Regions from separate parts of the Arthrobacter sp. 754 genome, predicted to be linked through region 2. Evidence: riboswitches for the same ligand, from Rfam matches in the RefSeq annotation. Region 2 holds a riboswitch; each other region holds the start of a gene.
What was found. Region 2 has a riboswitch for cyclic di-AMP ahead of ABIA70_RS17735 (glycoside hydrolase family 16 protein). Riboswitches for the same ligand answer to the same signal wherever they lie in the genome.
Positions count from the first base shown of each region.

Region 1: linked by a shared signal. The riboswitch ahead of ABIA70_RS05905 (C40 family peptidase) and the one ahead of ABIA70_RS17735 (glycoside hydrolase family 16 protein) in region 2 are both predicted to bind cyclic di-AMP.
Region 3: linked by a shared signal. The riboswitch ahead of ABIA70_RS12435 (aggregation-promoting factor C-terminal-like domain-containing protein) and the one ahead of ABIA70_RS17735 (glycoside hydrolase family 16 protein) in region 2 are both predicted to bind cyclic di-AMP.

Region 1 is NZ_JBEPSC010000002.1:73,864-78,456, reverse strand. Features, by position in the region: gene ABIA70_RS05910 (NlpC/P60 family protein) at 1-429, opposite strand, end outside; gene ABIA70_RS05905 (C40 family peptidase) at 616-1,296, opposite strand; cyclic di-AMP (ydaO/yuaA leader) riboswitch at 1,367-1,532, opposite strand; gene ABIA70_RS05900 (M23 family metallopeptidase) at 1,677-2,501, opposite strand; cyclic di-AMP (ydaO/yuaA leader) riboswitch at 2,505-2,724, opposite strand; gene ABIA70_RS05895 (iron-dependent transcriptional repressor DtxR) at 2,919-3,614, opposite strand; gene serC (phosphoserine transaminase) at 3,899-4,593, shown strand, end outside.
Region 2 is NZ_JBEPSC010000006.1:220,385-224,977, forward strand. Features, by position in the region: gene ABIA70_RS17730 (glycosyltransferase) at 1-1,063, opposite strand, end outside; gene ABIA70_RS17735 (glycoside hydrolase family 16 protein) at 1,187-2,260, opposite strand; cyclic di-AMP (ydaO/yuaA leader) riboswitch at 2,264-2,435, opposite strand; gene ABIA70_RS17740 (NeuD/PglB/VioB family sugar acetyltransferase) at 2,567-3,202, opposite strand; gene ABIA70_RS17745 (DegT/DnrJ/EryC1/StrS family aminotransferase) at 3,199-4,362, opposite strand; gene ABIA70_RS17750 (AAA family ATPase) at 4,563-4,593, opposite strand, start outside.
Region 3 is NZ_JBEPSC010000004.1:75,414-80,006, forward strand. Features, by position in the region: gene ABIA70_RS12425 (response regulator transcription factor) at 450-1,190, shown strand; gene ABIA70_RS12430 (HAMP domain-containing sensor histidine kinase) at 1,198-2,730, shown strand; cyclic di-AMP (ydaO/yuaA leader) riboswitch at 2,822-2,981, shown strand; gene ABIA70_RS12435 (aggregation-promoting factor C-terminal-like domain-containing protein) at 2,987-3,787, shown strand; gene ABIA70_RS12440 (YdeI/OmpD-associated family protein) at 3,840-4,283, shown strand; gene ABIA70_RS12445 (HAD-IA family hydrolase) at 4,264-4,593, opposite strand, start outside.

The DNA.
Region 1 (4,593 bases), on a different contig from region 2:
CGGGGCTGCAGCGGTGGTCACCTTCACAGCAGCGGCGCGAGCCGGGGCCGGAGCGGCAGCCGGGGCCGCAACCGGAGCTGCCTGCACCTCGGCTTCCGGCTCAGGTGCCTCAACCACGGGAGCCGGCGTTGTGGTGACTGCAGGCTTTTCGTAGGAAATGGCGATGGTCGACTCAGCCGAAATGACAGCGGGGGCGGAAACTTCAACCTCAAGGTTGGAAGCCGAGACCCCTTCATGCTGGACGTTGGTGTCAGCAGCGTTGGCTGCGATACCGCTGGTCAGGACCAGGCCGGAAGCAGCAGCGATAACCGCTGCCTGACGGCCCATGCCGCCGGCGTTGTCGCCGACAGCCTTGGCAATGACAGCCAGCGAGTTGGTCTTGGTGGTGACCTCGGCGCGGTGCCGTGCAGCAGTTGCACGAGTAGTCATTAATTTTCTCTCTTTCGATTTCCTCAGGACCGCGTGGGCAGGCCAGGGGCTTTGGACGCGCCGGCATCTTGGGGGTACGCCGGCACGTCCCGAACGGGGACTTAGCGAACAGGCTCAGCGGGCACAGTTCCTGCAGCGTGAAGCTGCAGGAACTGCTGCCCGGCAGGAACCGGGGGCGGTGGTTGGTTATCCGCCCATGGTGAAGAAGGAGGAGGTGCCCGTGGAGGCCGCTGAGTGAAGCAGCGTGCCCTGTGAGGGGTTCAGCGCGCTGATCATCATGCCGTTGCCGACGTAGATGCCAACGTGAGCGCCGCCGTTCTGCATCACCAGGTCACCGGGGACCGGTGTGGAGGTGGGCTTCATAGCCGTCCAGGCGTTCACCCGGGGAATGCTGATGCCGGCCTGGGCGTAGACCCACTGAGTGAAGCCGGAGCAGTCCCAGCCACTGGGAGTGGTGCCGCCCCAGACGTAGGGGTGGCCGATGCCGGTGTAGGCAATGGCAGCCAGACCGGATGCGGCCGCAGAGGAAACGGCGCCAGCGAGCTTGCCCGCAGCCTTCTCCGTTGCCTCAGCACCCGGCGCAGCGGCAGCCGTTTCGGTGGCGGTTGACAGCGCACGGACTCTTTCAATCTTCGGTGCCGCGGTGGTCTTGACCACCGGGCGCTCGAAGGAAACAGTGGCTGTGGGAGCGGCGGTGACGGCCAGTGCAGCCTGCGCTGATCCGGACTCGGTGGATGCGGACACGCCGGCGGATGAATCCGCAGCGTTGGCCGGAAGTCCCATGGTCAGGATCAGACCTGACGCGGCTGCGATGACAGCAGCCTGGCGACCTACGGTCCCGGCATTGGCACTGACAGCCTTGGACACTGAGCCCAAGGGGTTGGTGCGAACCGTTTGCGCGCGGTGACGCGCAGAATTATGGCGTGAAGACACGAAGGTAGCCTCTCCCAATGCCTGCGAGGTGAGCTGTCGGATTCGGATGGGAGTGCACCCGGCCGCGCTGCTTCCTGGGAAGCTTTGCGACTTAACCCCAAGGCCTTCAGAATCAAAGGCCAAAATTGGTTCCCCCGCCCCTGCCAGACGAATTCATGCGAACGGACCTTGAGCGGTGGCAGAGCTAGGCAATCCACTCAAGAACGTCAGCTTCGGAAAAGCTGGCGCGCTTTAGACGGTACAGGAGTTCTCAATCAATGTCACATTCAGGTCACGGCATGTCGCCTGAATCTGATAGTTGGCCATCATTTGAGTCAGAGCCAGCCGGTGGGGTCGACGACTTCGCCGTTGACCTGGACCTCGAAGTGGAGGTGGCAGCCGGTGGAGGCGCCGGTGGTGCCACTGAGGGCCACGACGTCGCCGCGGCTGACCGTCTGGCCCATGGTGACACTGGCGGACGAGAGGTGGTTGTACGTGGTTTCAAGGCCGTTGCCGTGATCCACTACGACGCGGTTGCCGCCGCCGTACTGGTGCCAGCCCACGAAAGTCACAGTGCCGCTGGCGGCGGCCAGGACAGCAGTTCCGCACTGGGCAACGAAGTCCTGGCCCCGGTGGAAGTCGCCGGAACCGCCGGTGATGGGGCTGACGCGGAAGCCGAACGGTGAGGCCGTGCTCAGCTGGGCCAGGGGCGCACCCAGGCTTCCCGCTGAGGCTGCGCGGGTGATGGATCCGGCGGACTGGGCGCTCAGCAGCTGCTTCAGCTTGCCGTCGGGATCGCCCTTCGTGACCACCGAGGAGCGGCTGAAATCAATCTGGGCACCGGCCGCGGCAGAGATTTCGGGCTGCGGAGCTGCGGAAACAGCTGACGCCTGCTGCCCCGGCTCCTGCTGGGCCATGACCGGGCTGGTGGCCGGGACGGTCACGGTGAGAACCAGTCCTGTCGCGGCAAGGGCGATGCCGGCCTTTTGGCCGATGCCGCTGGCCGCGGCGAATTCCGTAATTTGCCGGAACGGTCCACGGCGGCGGCGCGCTTCGCGCTGCGAGTCGCGCGGCCTGGCGGCGGTAAAAACTTCGGCCGTACGCGGCGCCGAAGCGGGGCCCGCAGCGCGACGGCGGCCCCTGGAGTATTCCGTGGTCAAAAATGTTCCTCTCTGGATAGCCTGCGAAGTTAGCTGTCGGATTCGGGTCAGAGAGATCAAAGACCCGGTCCGCCGTGACAAGCACTTTGGCGCAGAAATATCCCGTGAGGATGCTTCATTGGAAGAGGCTTGCTGCTGACGGACTTCACCCCAAGGCAGTCTTGCAACTGCCGGTTGTGGTTCCCCCGCCTCTGCCAGTTAGTGACTCGTGCACCTGATCCGCTGGCAGAGCTCGGCTCCGGATCAGGTAACGCTTTTGTATCGACGTTCCGTAAGAACTATAAATGATTAAGTTGGACAGTAACAATTCCGTTATCTTTGCAGAACGGCGCTCACTGCGCTATGAGGGCACGCAGAGGCCTGCACGGCTTGCCCGTTTGCCGGCGCCGGGAAGCCGGAGCCCCAAAGCCGGAGCGGTCAGCCGACCGAAACGAAGACGTGCGCGGCGACTTCAGGGGGCAGCTCAAGCGCCCCCTCGATACCGGGCACGCGCACGGAAATGTAGTCCCCTACGCGCTCCAGCGTGACCGAGGCCCCGGGCCGGATCCCGCCTTCATCCAACTGGATCAGCAGTTCCGGTTCCACCTGGATGGGCTCCGCAAGGCGGCTCACCAACACGTTTGAATCCGGGCCGTAGCCCTGCATTGCTTCAAGGAGATTAATCACACCGTCGTCAAGAAGTGAGGCCGGCGCTCCGCCCAGGGCGGCCAGCCCCGGGATGGGGTTGCCGTAAGGCGACTGCGTGGGGTGGTTCAGCAGTTCATAGATGCGGCGTTCAACCCGCTCACTCATCACATGCTCCCACCGGCACGCTTCATCGTGGACGTAGGCCCAGTCGAGGCCGATCACATCGGCGAGCAGGCGTTCTGCGAGGCGGTGCTTGCGCATGACTTCGGTGGCCCGCTTGCGCCCGGTCTCCGTCAGCTCCAGGTGACGGTCCCCCGAGACCACCACCAGCCCGTCACGTTCCATCCGGCCGATGGTCTGGGACACCGTGGGCCCCGAGTGGCGCAGCCGTTCGGCAATGCGGGCGCGAAGAGCAACGATGTTCTCTTCCTCAAGCTCCAAAATGGTCCGAAGATACATCTCCGTGGTATCAATCAGATCCGTCATCCAGCTCAGCTCCTCGAGCGCAGTACCTTGCGTTGTCCCACCGTATCGCGTCCGGCGCAGCGGCGAGGTCCGGTGAAAAGCTTAGCCTATTTTGAATTTGTCCGGATAATTCCGGGGCATCGTGCGGCACCGCCTTCCTGTCTCATTGACTGGACTATGACAGTGCCGGTTCGGCGCCAATTAGCCGGTTCAGGCAGAATATAGGTGGCCCTCGGTGCACTCACTGCCGGCCACCCACCGTCCTTCGGACATGAGTCATGTCAACGCCGAAATTTGGAGCCACTGTGAGCGAAACCAGCATCACTATTCCTGCCGACCTTCTGCCCAAGGACGGACGGTTCGGCGCAGGCCCCTCCAAGGTCAGGCCAGAACAGATCGAAGCGCTGTCGGCGGCATCGAAGACCATCCTGGGCACCTCACACCGCCAGCCGCCGGTCAAGAACCTCGTGGGGTCAGTCCGCGAGGGGCTGAGCCGCTTCTTCCGGGCTCCCGAGGGCTATGAGGTCGTCCTGGGCGTCGGTGGCTCCACCGCTTTCTGGGACATTGCCAGCTTCGGCCTGGTGGAGAAGAAGGCCCAGCACCTGTCCTTCGGCGAGTTCGGCTCCAAGTTCGCCTCCGCCACCAACAAGGCCCCTTTCCTGGAGGCCTCCTCCATCATCAAGTCCGACCCCGGAACCCGCCCGGCAGCACAGGCTGAAGCCGGCGTGGATGTCTACGCTTGGCCGCAGAACGAGACCTCCACGGGTGTGGCGGCTCCGGTCAAACGCGTCGAAGGCGCCGACGCCGGCTCGCTGGTCCTCGTTGACGCCACCTCTGCCGCCGGTGGCCTGGATGTAGACGTTGCAGAGGCCGATGTGTACTACTTCGCGCCGCAGAAGAACTTCGCTTCCGACGGCGGCCTGTGGCTGGGCCTGTTCTCCCCCGCTGCCCTGGAACGTGCAGCCAGGATCAAGGCCACGGACCGCTGGATCCCGGACTT
Region 2 (4,593 bases):
GAGCGTTTGTGTCGACGGGGGACGAATCCGAGGTCAGATGGTGAACGATGTTCCGGGCGAACAGCAAGATATCCCCTTCCACCGTCAGCAGCGGGTGCGGTTCCTGCTCCCGGGCGGCAACTGGAGTAGCCACTACCGGGAGCCCGGCAGCAAGGGCTTCGCGCACGGAGTTCCGGATTCCGACTCCATGTTCGTCCGGAAAAGCTGCCACCTGTGCGGCCTGCAAGACCGCGCTCACGGACGGCACGTTGGCGAGAATGTCCACCCTCGGCCCGGCCAGTGAGAGGATCTCCTTTGTAGGTTGACGGCCAGCAACAACGAACTTCGCTGTGGGAACCTCCTTCCAAACGAGGGGGGCAATCTTGTTGATAAGGACGTCCGCGCTTGCAATGTTTGGTCCGTAGTTCAGGCTGCCAACGAAGCAGACTATGCGGCTGCTCTGCTTTTGAAATGTATGAGCCAAAGGTTCTGCTCCGTTTGGGATGCTGCGGACAGGCCGCGCCAGGAGGCGCGACCACTCAGCGGCATCCTGCGCTCCAACCGTCAGGAGCCGGGCCCTTGCGGGCAACTGACGCTCTGCGCTGAGGATCCTCCGGCTCCTTCGCGCGCGGTAGGCGGCTCTCCATCCGCGGGCCAGCACACTCTCTAAGCCAACCCTCTTCGACCATGGATCCACCGTTTGGAGGACTAAAGGTCCCTTTAGGTGGGAAGCAAGGAAAAGAACATGAGGCCCGTGTAGCAAAACCGCGTCGCACTCTTCCGATAGCTGCTCTGCCCGTCGGAACGCCAGCCGTGTAGCCCGTTCCTGAGCGCCGACGTCATGGCTGCTGGCAAGGGACCTGACCAGAGCTGCTGAACGACGCCGTGTAGGTAAGACATGTACTTCGTGACAGCGCGCGCGAATTTCGTACGGTAGTTCAACCGGCCCGGTGAAGGTGAGGAGCGTCACTGCCACGTCCAGGGGAAGATTCCGCAACACCTCGAACGGAATCATGGAACTGCCATCCCCGAGCATGGGGTCCCTGTTGGGCACGCTTTCTGTCACGTACAGAAGCCTCATCATAGGAGTTTACGGGAGCGTCCCACCGTTTAGCCGTTACTGCACCGAAAACTGCGGGTTCACACATCGTTAAAGACAGGGGACGACGGCGGAGGGTACCGCCGTCGTCCCCTGTCTCAGGGGAGGTTACTGCCAAGCCCGCACATAGTCGACGGTCATCTGTGAAGCCGCCCCGTACGCGGCCGGGCCTCGGCCGGAACCGGTGTTCAGGATGAGGTAATGCGGATGAGTCGCCGGATTGTCACTGCTAAATGTCTTAACTAGTACGCCGTCCATGTAGATGTCCGTGGTCGACGCCTTTCGCTGCATGCCGAACACGTGCCATTGGTTATCCCAGGAGCCTCCCGGCTTGAACGTCTGCCACTGTCCGGCCCCGTTCATGTAGTTCGACGTCATGGGACCCTTGGGCTCCGCTATGTCAATCTCGTTATCCGTGGGCCAAGACTGTCCGGAAGACCACCATGCCGGCCAGTTGTAGATGTCTGTGCCGTTTCCCGAGAACTTGATTCGGGCCTCGACGTAGCCGGTGGTGAACTGATAGCCCGTTGTGGCTCCGCCTTTGGGATTTGTGGAAATCAACGCGCCAGAAGTTGATGAGCTGAGCGTGAGTGCGAGGGTGCCATTGGACACGGCCACGTTATTAGGGTCGGTCTTAACGTTGTTCATCGTGCCGCAGGTGGAGGAGAACCAGCAGTTTGACCATTTGGCGGTGTCAAGGGCGGTGCCGTTGAATTCATCGGCAAAAGCCATCGTCCACGCGCCGGGGACACCGACCGGCACTGTGCCGGTCGTCCCGGTTGTGGCCAGCGGTGCCACTACAGGCGCCGGTTCGGGCGCAACCGTCGTTGTCGTTGCCGGAGCCGGGGCAGGTGCGGGAGCAACCGTCGGCTCCGCTACCACCGGGTCCGGGGCCGGCAGCGGCGCCGGGTCCGTAATTCGCTTCAACTGCCCGGGCGCCTGGTTATTGGACGTGTCCGCGACGCGGCTCAACTCGGCGCTTTCGGGTGCGTGGCCGGAGCCTTGGCCGAGGGAAACGACTCCCAGGAGGGCGACAAGTGACGCTGCTGTCAACGTCATGTTGCGCCGGCTCTTGACCCGGTTGAGGGACTTCTTCAGCAAAGATCGTCGCTCCGTGGGCGCGGCGGCTTCGTCGGAATAAGGGCGCGCGTCAGGGCGCGGCTGATCATGGGGTGCAGACATGGGTGATTACCTCTCAACGCCTGCGGAGTTAGCTGTCGGGTTCGGATGAGGTCATCCGGCCGCACATTGAATGCGCGGCTTCACCCCGAGGGCATTCTTCTTCCATGCCCGAGACACTCGGGTCCCCCGCCTCTGCCTGAAACCTAGTGGACCCCGAACGCGGCAGAGTTAGACGTCATTCGGGATTGGGGCCGGCTGGGGCGGCCCACTGATCGACCGTACAGTACCGGACGTTGATAATCACAATCCGGTAACAGGAATCACAGCGACGGAGCGTCCCCTTGCGCTCGGCGTTCCAGGGGCCGATTATCCCTTTTCGATGGGGTGGGCCGGGACGCCGACCCAGGTTTCGCCGTCGGGCACGTTGCTCAAAACTGCCGCCCCCATGCCCACCGTGGCGTAGGACCCCACTGACGTCCGTTCACGGACGCTGCAGTTCAGCCCCAGGTAGGCCGCCCGGCCGATCCGGACTCCCCCGCCCAACGACACACCGGCCGCGAACGTCGCGAAGTCCGCCACGTCGTCGTCGTGCGTGAAGGTCACGGACGGCATGGCCACCACATGGGCACCGAGCGTGACGGACGCTGTCAGGGTCACGTTCTTCAGCAGTATGCTGCCACGGCCGATCCGGCAGCCCTCAGGGCATTCCACGCTGGGATCGATGGCGGTGGCGTAACGGGCGTCGCGGAGGCCCAGGGCAGCCAGCCGTTCCACCACAGCTTCGCGGGATTTCCCGGAGGCCAGGCAGACCAGTACCAGCGCATGGGTGAACTTTGGCGCATCGTCAATGGTCCCCAGCACAGGCGCGCCGTCGACGGTGACGCCGGCCATTTCCCTGTCGTCGTCGAGCAGTCCGAGGACGTCATACTGCCCGCTGGCGCGGACCATGGTCAGGACTTCCCGGGCCAGCCCGCTGGCGGAGATCAGGATCAGTTCGCTCACCGGTGGACCCCGGCGGCCGCCCGGATGCTGTTTATGACGCGGTTCAGGCCCACGTTGTCCAGCCTGTGGAACATCGGAAGAACCAGGGTCCGGTCGGTCAGCCGTTCGGTGGTCTGCAGCCCGGCGTTTCCGGTATCACGCCACCGGTAAGCCGGCTGGCGGTGTGCAGCCATGGCGCCGCGGCGCGCCGAAATCCCGGCATCGGCGAGGCGGCCCAGGAGCCCTTCCCGGTCAGTGGCAAAGCCTGGGAGGACTTCAAGCCAGAAGGACTGGAAGTTACTCGCCCCGTACGGTGGGTCGGCAACCAACCGCAGCCCGGCCACGGCGGAAAGGCCTGCCTCGTAACGGGTGGCGATCTCCCGACGGCGGGCCACGATCTCGCCCAGCCTGCCCAGTTGAACAATGCCGACGGCAGCCTGCAGATCGGTCATCCGGTAATCGAAGCCGACCTCGACGCACACCTCCGGCGTGGCCATGCCCGCTCCGCGGCGGTCCCCCACCGGCACGTTCAGAGAATGCCCGCGGAGGCTCCGTGCCCGTGCCGCCCAGTCTGCCCGGTGGGTTGTCAGCATGCCGCCTTCGCCTGTGGTCAGCACATTGTCCGGGTGGAACGACCACACGGCAACGTCCGCCCCGGTGCCCACAGGCCTGCCCTTGTAGGCAGAGCCGACAGCGCAGCCGGCGTCTTCGGTCACAATGATTTCGTGGCGCTCGCACAGTTCGCGGACGGGGTCCAGGTCAACCGGAACGCCGGCCTGGTCCACCACGATCACGGCCCGCGTGTCCAGGGTCAGTGCCGCCCGGACCGACGCCGCAGTCACCGTGCCGGTGACAGGATCCACGTCGCAGAACACGGGCCGGGCGCCGACGTATGTCACCGCGTTGGCGGTCGCGATGAAACCCAGCGATGGAACCACCACGTCATCGCCGGGACCAATGCCGGCCACCACCAGTGCCAGGTGCAGCGCGGAGGTTCCGCTGGATGTCGCGACGGCGTGGCGCACCTCCTGCAGGGCGCTGAACCCCGCCTCGAACGCCTTCACCTTCGGCCCCTGCGTGAGCACCCCGGAGGCCAGGACCTCCGCCACGGCGCGGATTTCGTCGTCGCCGACCCAGGGTTCCATGACATTGATGCAGGCCAGGAAGGTTTCCGCAGTCACCTGGCACCGGCTTCGCTGGCGACCGTTCTCATTGTCCGCGTCCTTCCCACGTTCCGGCCCCCGGGGACTTGCCTTCCTTACTGCCAAATTAGTCGGCGGCGTCCCCTCCGGGCACGGGCAGCAGCCGGTTGTGTGGGCACCGGCAGGGAACAGTGCGGGAATTGCGGGAACCTGCAGCGGCACGTGCCCGAGCGGATGGCCTAGAGGACGGGAAGGACGAACTGTTCCTTT
Region 3 (4,593 bases), on a different contig from region 2:
CTGTTGAGTTCTTGTTCACAATTGAAGTGTGCAACGTAACAATGAAAACTTGCAAGTAACAAAGGGCCTTTAGTTCCGCATTGTGAGACAAAGTGGCTCTTTGTGGTGTAGATCACGATTCTGGATCGGCGGCGAATTGCCGGTTGGCTTTCGCATCGGACGCCCTATTGCGCCCGTCTTTCGAAGATGCTTCGGGTGAAATGGATCCTTCGGATTTTAAATTCATCCGTGAATCCTTTACCGAAATTGGGCCGCTGTTTGGGCCGCGTGTCCAGCCCTGAGGGCCCGGAACAGCGTTGTAGCTGCGGGCTCCCCCCGCCCCGCAGCGCCCCTTCAGCGCGGCCGGGAATCCTGCGCCCTCACCCCGTCCAGCTGACTAGGCTGGGATTCACAGCGTGCACACAGGAAGCCCATAGCGCGCGCTAACCAGAAGATCGGAGAGTTGTCCCATGGCCACTTCGCACTCCATGACCAACAACCTTCCGCAGTTGACCCACCCGGACGGCTCCCCCATCAGGGCCCTGGTGGTTGACGACGAGCCCAGCCTCTCAGAGCTCATGAGCATGGGGCTTCGCATGGCCGGATGGTCTGTTGCCGTGGCCGCTGACGGCCCGGAGGCCGTCAAGCTGGCCAAGGAGTTCCGCCCGGACGTCCTGGTACTTGATGTGATGCTGCCCGGGTTCGACGGCGTGGAGCTGCTCGGCCGGATACGGGCCTTCGCCCCGGAGGTTCCTGCGCTGTTCCTGACCGCTAAAGACGCCGTCCAGGACCGGATTGTGGGCCTGGCGGCCGGCGGGGACGATTACGTCACCAAGCCGTTCAGCATGGAGGAGGTCCTGCTGCGGCTGCACCGCCTGGTCCAGCGGTCCGGCGTTGCCGCCATGGATACCGCTGAACTCGTGGTGGGCGATCTGGTCCTCAACATCGACACCCGCGAGGTCACCCGCGCCGGCGATGACGTCCAGCTCACTGCCACCCAGTTCGAGCTGCTCCGTTACCTGATGGAGAACCCCAAACGTGTGATCAGCAAGGCCCAGATCCTTGACCGCGTCTGGAATTACGATTTCGGCGGCCAGGCCAACATCGTCGAACTCTACATTTCCTACCTGCGCAAGAAAGTCGATTCCGTGCACCCGCCCATGATCCACACCGTGCGGGGCGCCGGTTACGTCATCAAACCGGCGGAGTAGCCCTTTCATGTCCTCATCACTGGCCACCCAGCCACACCGCCGGAGCTGGCTGAAGCCCGCCACCTGGCATCTGCGTACCCGCCTTGTCCTGCTCGCCATGGCGCTGCTGGTGGCCATCTGCGGGGCCGTCGGCCTGTTCAGCTACGCATCCATGGATTCCTTCCTGACGCGGCAGCTCGATGACCAGCTGAGCCAGGCCGCGAACCGTTCGAACGATCCCGGCCGGCCTCCCTCGGGCGGAGGATTCAACGGCAGGGACCCGCTGGACGCCCGCGGCCAGAGTGTGGGAACCCTCAACGCCCGCATCGTGAACGGACAGATCAACAGCGGCGGCTACCTGGACTCGGACACCACGCGCTCTGCGCTCAGCTCTGAGGACAAGCAGACCCTGCTCGCCTTGGCGCGGAACGGCAACCCGGTGGACCGCTCACTCTCCAACGGGGACTACCGGATCGTGGCCGTGGAAACCGGCTTCGGCGACGTCCTGGTAACGGGGCTTCCACTCGCCGGCAAGGAGAGCACCCTCGCCTCCCTGGTGTGGACGTTCACCTTCGTTTCCCTCGGCGGCTTGGCACTGATCGGGCTTGCCGGGACAGTGCTCATCCGGCGCACCATGAAGCCGCTGGAGCAGCTTTCAGAGGTTGCCACCCGGGTCTCGCGGCTACCCCTGGATGCGGGCGAGGTGGCACTAGCGGTGCGCGTTCCGCCGTCGAACTCCAACCCCGGAACCGAAGTGGGCAGCGTGGGCCACGCCCTCAATCTGATGCTGGACAACGTGGCCAATGCACTGGAGGCGAGGCAGAAGAGCGAAACCAAAGTACGCCAGTTCGTGGCCGACGCCTCGCACGAACTCCGGACTCCGCTGACAGCCATCCGAGGCTATACGGAACTGATGCGGATGACCGAGAACTTCACGCCTGACGGCCGGAAGTCCTTGGCGCGGGTGCAGAGCCAGTCGGAGCGCATGACCACCCTGGTGGAGGACCTGCTCCTGCTTGCCCGGCTCGACGAGGGCCAGCCGCTCAAACTCAGCGAGGTGGACCTCACCCAGCTGGTGATCGAGACGGTCAGTGACGAAAAAGTTATCGCCCCAGGCCACACCTGGCGCCTCGAACTGCCGGACGAGCCGATCGCTGTCACCGGTGACGCATCGCAACTGCGCCAGGTCCTGGTGAACCTGCTCTCCAACGCCCGCAAGCACACTCCGCCGGGAACCACCGTGGTGACCGGGGTCAGCAGGGCGGCTGACGGCAGCGCCGAGGTGACAGTAACGGACGACGGCGGCGGCATGCCCGCCGAATTCGTGGACAAGGCTTTTTCGCGGTTCGCCCGCGCAGACGCTTCGCGGGCGGGCACGGCGCACCCTTCCGGAGCCGCCGCATCCGAGGGCACCAGTGGCCTGGGCCTGTCCATAGTGCAGTCCATCGTCGAGGCGCACGGCGGCACTGTCACGGTGACATCCGGCCCCGGCCACACGGCCTTTAGACTTCGCTTCCCCTCCAGTGCCCCGAATACACAAGCGGACACACCGGCGTCGTGATCTCTGTTACCAAAATGTGACTTAAGGGTGTGACTCCTGTACCGTCGATTGGGTGCAGTTCCTTTGGGCTGCATATCCGGATGACGCCAAGCTCTGCCGCTCCCCGGATTCCGCGTTCAGAGGCAGAGGCGGGGGACCCACGGTCCCGGGCCCAAGAGTGCCCTTGGGGTTAAGCCAGCACGTGAACTTTCCGTGTGGCCGGATGCCCTCATCCGAACCCGACAGCTAACTCCGCAGGTGTGAGAGGCGATCCATCATGTCTGAATTCAAGGTACAAACGCGCCCGGAGAACGGGACACCCAAACCGCACGGCCGCCGGAAATCTTCCGAAGCGGAGTCAGCGGCCCCGGCAACAGCGACCTCCGGGTCCACGCCCAACCCCACCGCACGGCTGGCCAAGCTTCCGTCCATCGGCCGGCGTGCAGCCGTATTCACCGCAGCGTGTGCGCTCCTCATCGGTGTGGGTGCTGCAGGCCAGGCGTCCGAGTCCAGCTCACTGCTGTCGGCCGGCGAGACCCAGCCAACTGCCGAAGCCTCCGCCGAGGCGGGCTCCAACCTCAGCTTCGGAACGGCCGAAGTCCGGGCGAAATCCGCTCCGGAAGCCGCGCCGGCAGGGATCAGCGTTGCCCCGCAGGCTGCCGAGCCGGCGCCTCCCGTAGCCCCGGCCCCCGCACCGGCGCCCGAGCCTGCGCCAGCCCCGGCGCCCGAACCCGCCCCCGCACCGGCACCGGCACCGGCAGTGGCAGTCAATGACCCGGCCGGCGCCCAGGCGTATGCTGCCGGGCAGCTGGCGTCATACGGTTGGGCCGCTGACCAGATGCAATGCCTGACGACGCTCTGGACGAAGGAATCCGATTGGACCACCACAGCCACCAATGCCAGCAGCGGCGCGTACGGCATCGTCCAGTCATTGCCTGCTGAGAAGATGGCGAGCGCCGGAGCTGACTACCTGACGAACTACCGCACTCAGATCAACTGGGGCCTGAACTACGTCAAGGAGCGCTACCAGTCGCCGTGTGGTGCGCTGAATTTCCACCTCTCGCACAACTGGTACTGAGCACAAGCCTCCGTCCCTGTTGGCTTTGAGCCGTCCGGGGCATACTGGGGCCATGAAATTCACCACCACCATACTTGGCAGCGGCAACAAGACCGGTATCGAGGTCCCGGCGGAGGTGGTCGCCGGGCTGGGCGCAGGCAAGCGGCCACCCGTCGTCGTGACCATCAACGGTAAGAGCTACCGCAGCAGCATAGCCGTGATGGGCGGCCAGAACCTGATCGGGGTCAGCGAGCACAACCGCGAATTCACCGGGGTCTCCGCCGGCGACACCGTCGAGGTGGACGTCGAACTGGACACCCAGCCGCGCATTGTCGAGGTTCCGGATGACCTCGCGGCAGCCATGGCCGCCGATCCTGATGCCCAGGCGTTCTATGCCACCCTCAGTTACAGCAGCCAGCGGCGCTACGTGGAGCCACTTGCAGATGCCAAAACGGAGGAGACCCGGTCCCGGCGGATCGCCAAGGTGGTTGCCGACCTCAAAGCCGGAAAGAAATAATCCTTTGCCCCTGCGCATCTGACGTCACCGAGGCAGAAACCGCTGCGTAGTCCGGGATGTGCAGCACCCCTGGCGGCAGCGCGCCCGTCCTGGGCCCCACCGCCACAGTCCTGATGCCTGCGGCCACACCGGCAGCGATTCCGGCCGGCGCATCCTCAAAGACCACGGCGTCAAAGGGTTCCACACCAAGCAGGCGGGCCGCCGTCAGGTAGCCCTCGGGGTGCGGCTTGCCCCGGGACGCAAGCTCTGCCGTCACGGACGTTTCCGGCATCGCCAGGCCGGCGGCTTCCATCCGGATGCCCGCCAGGAC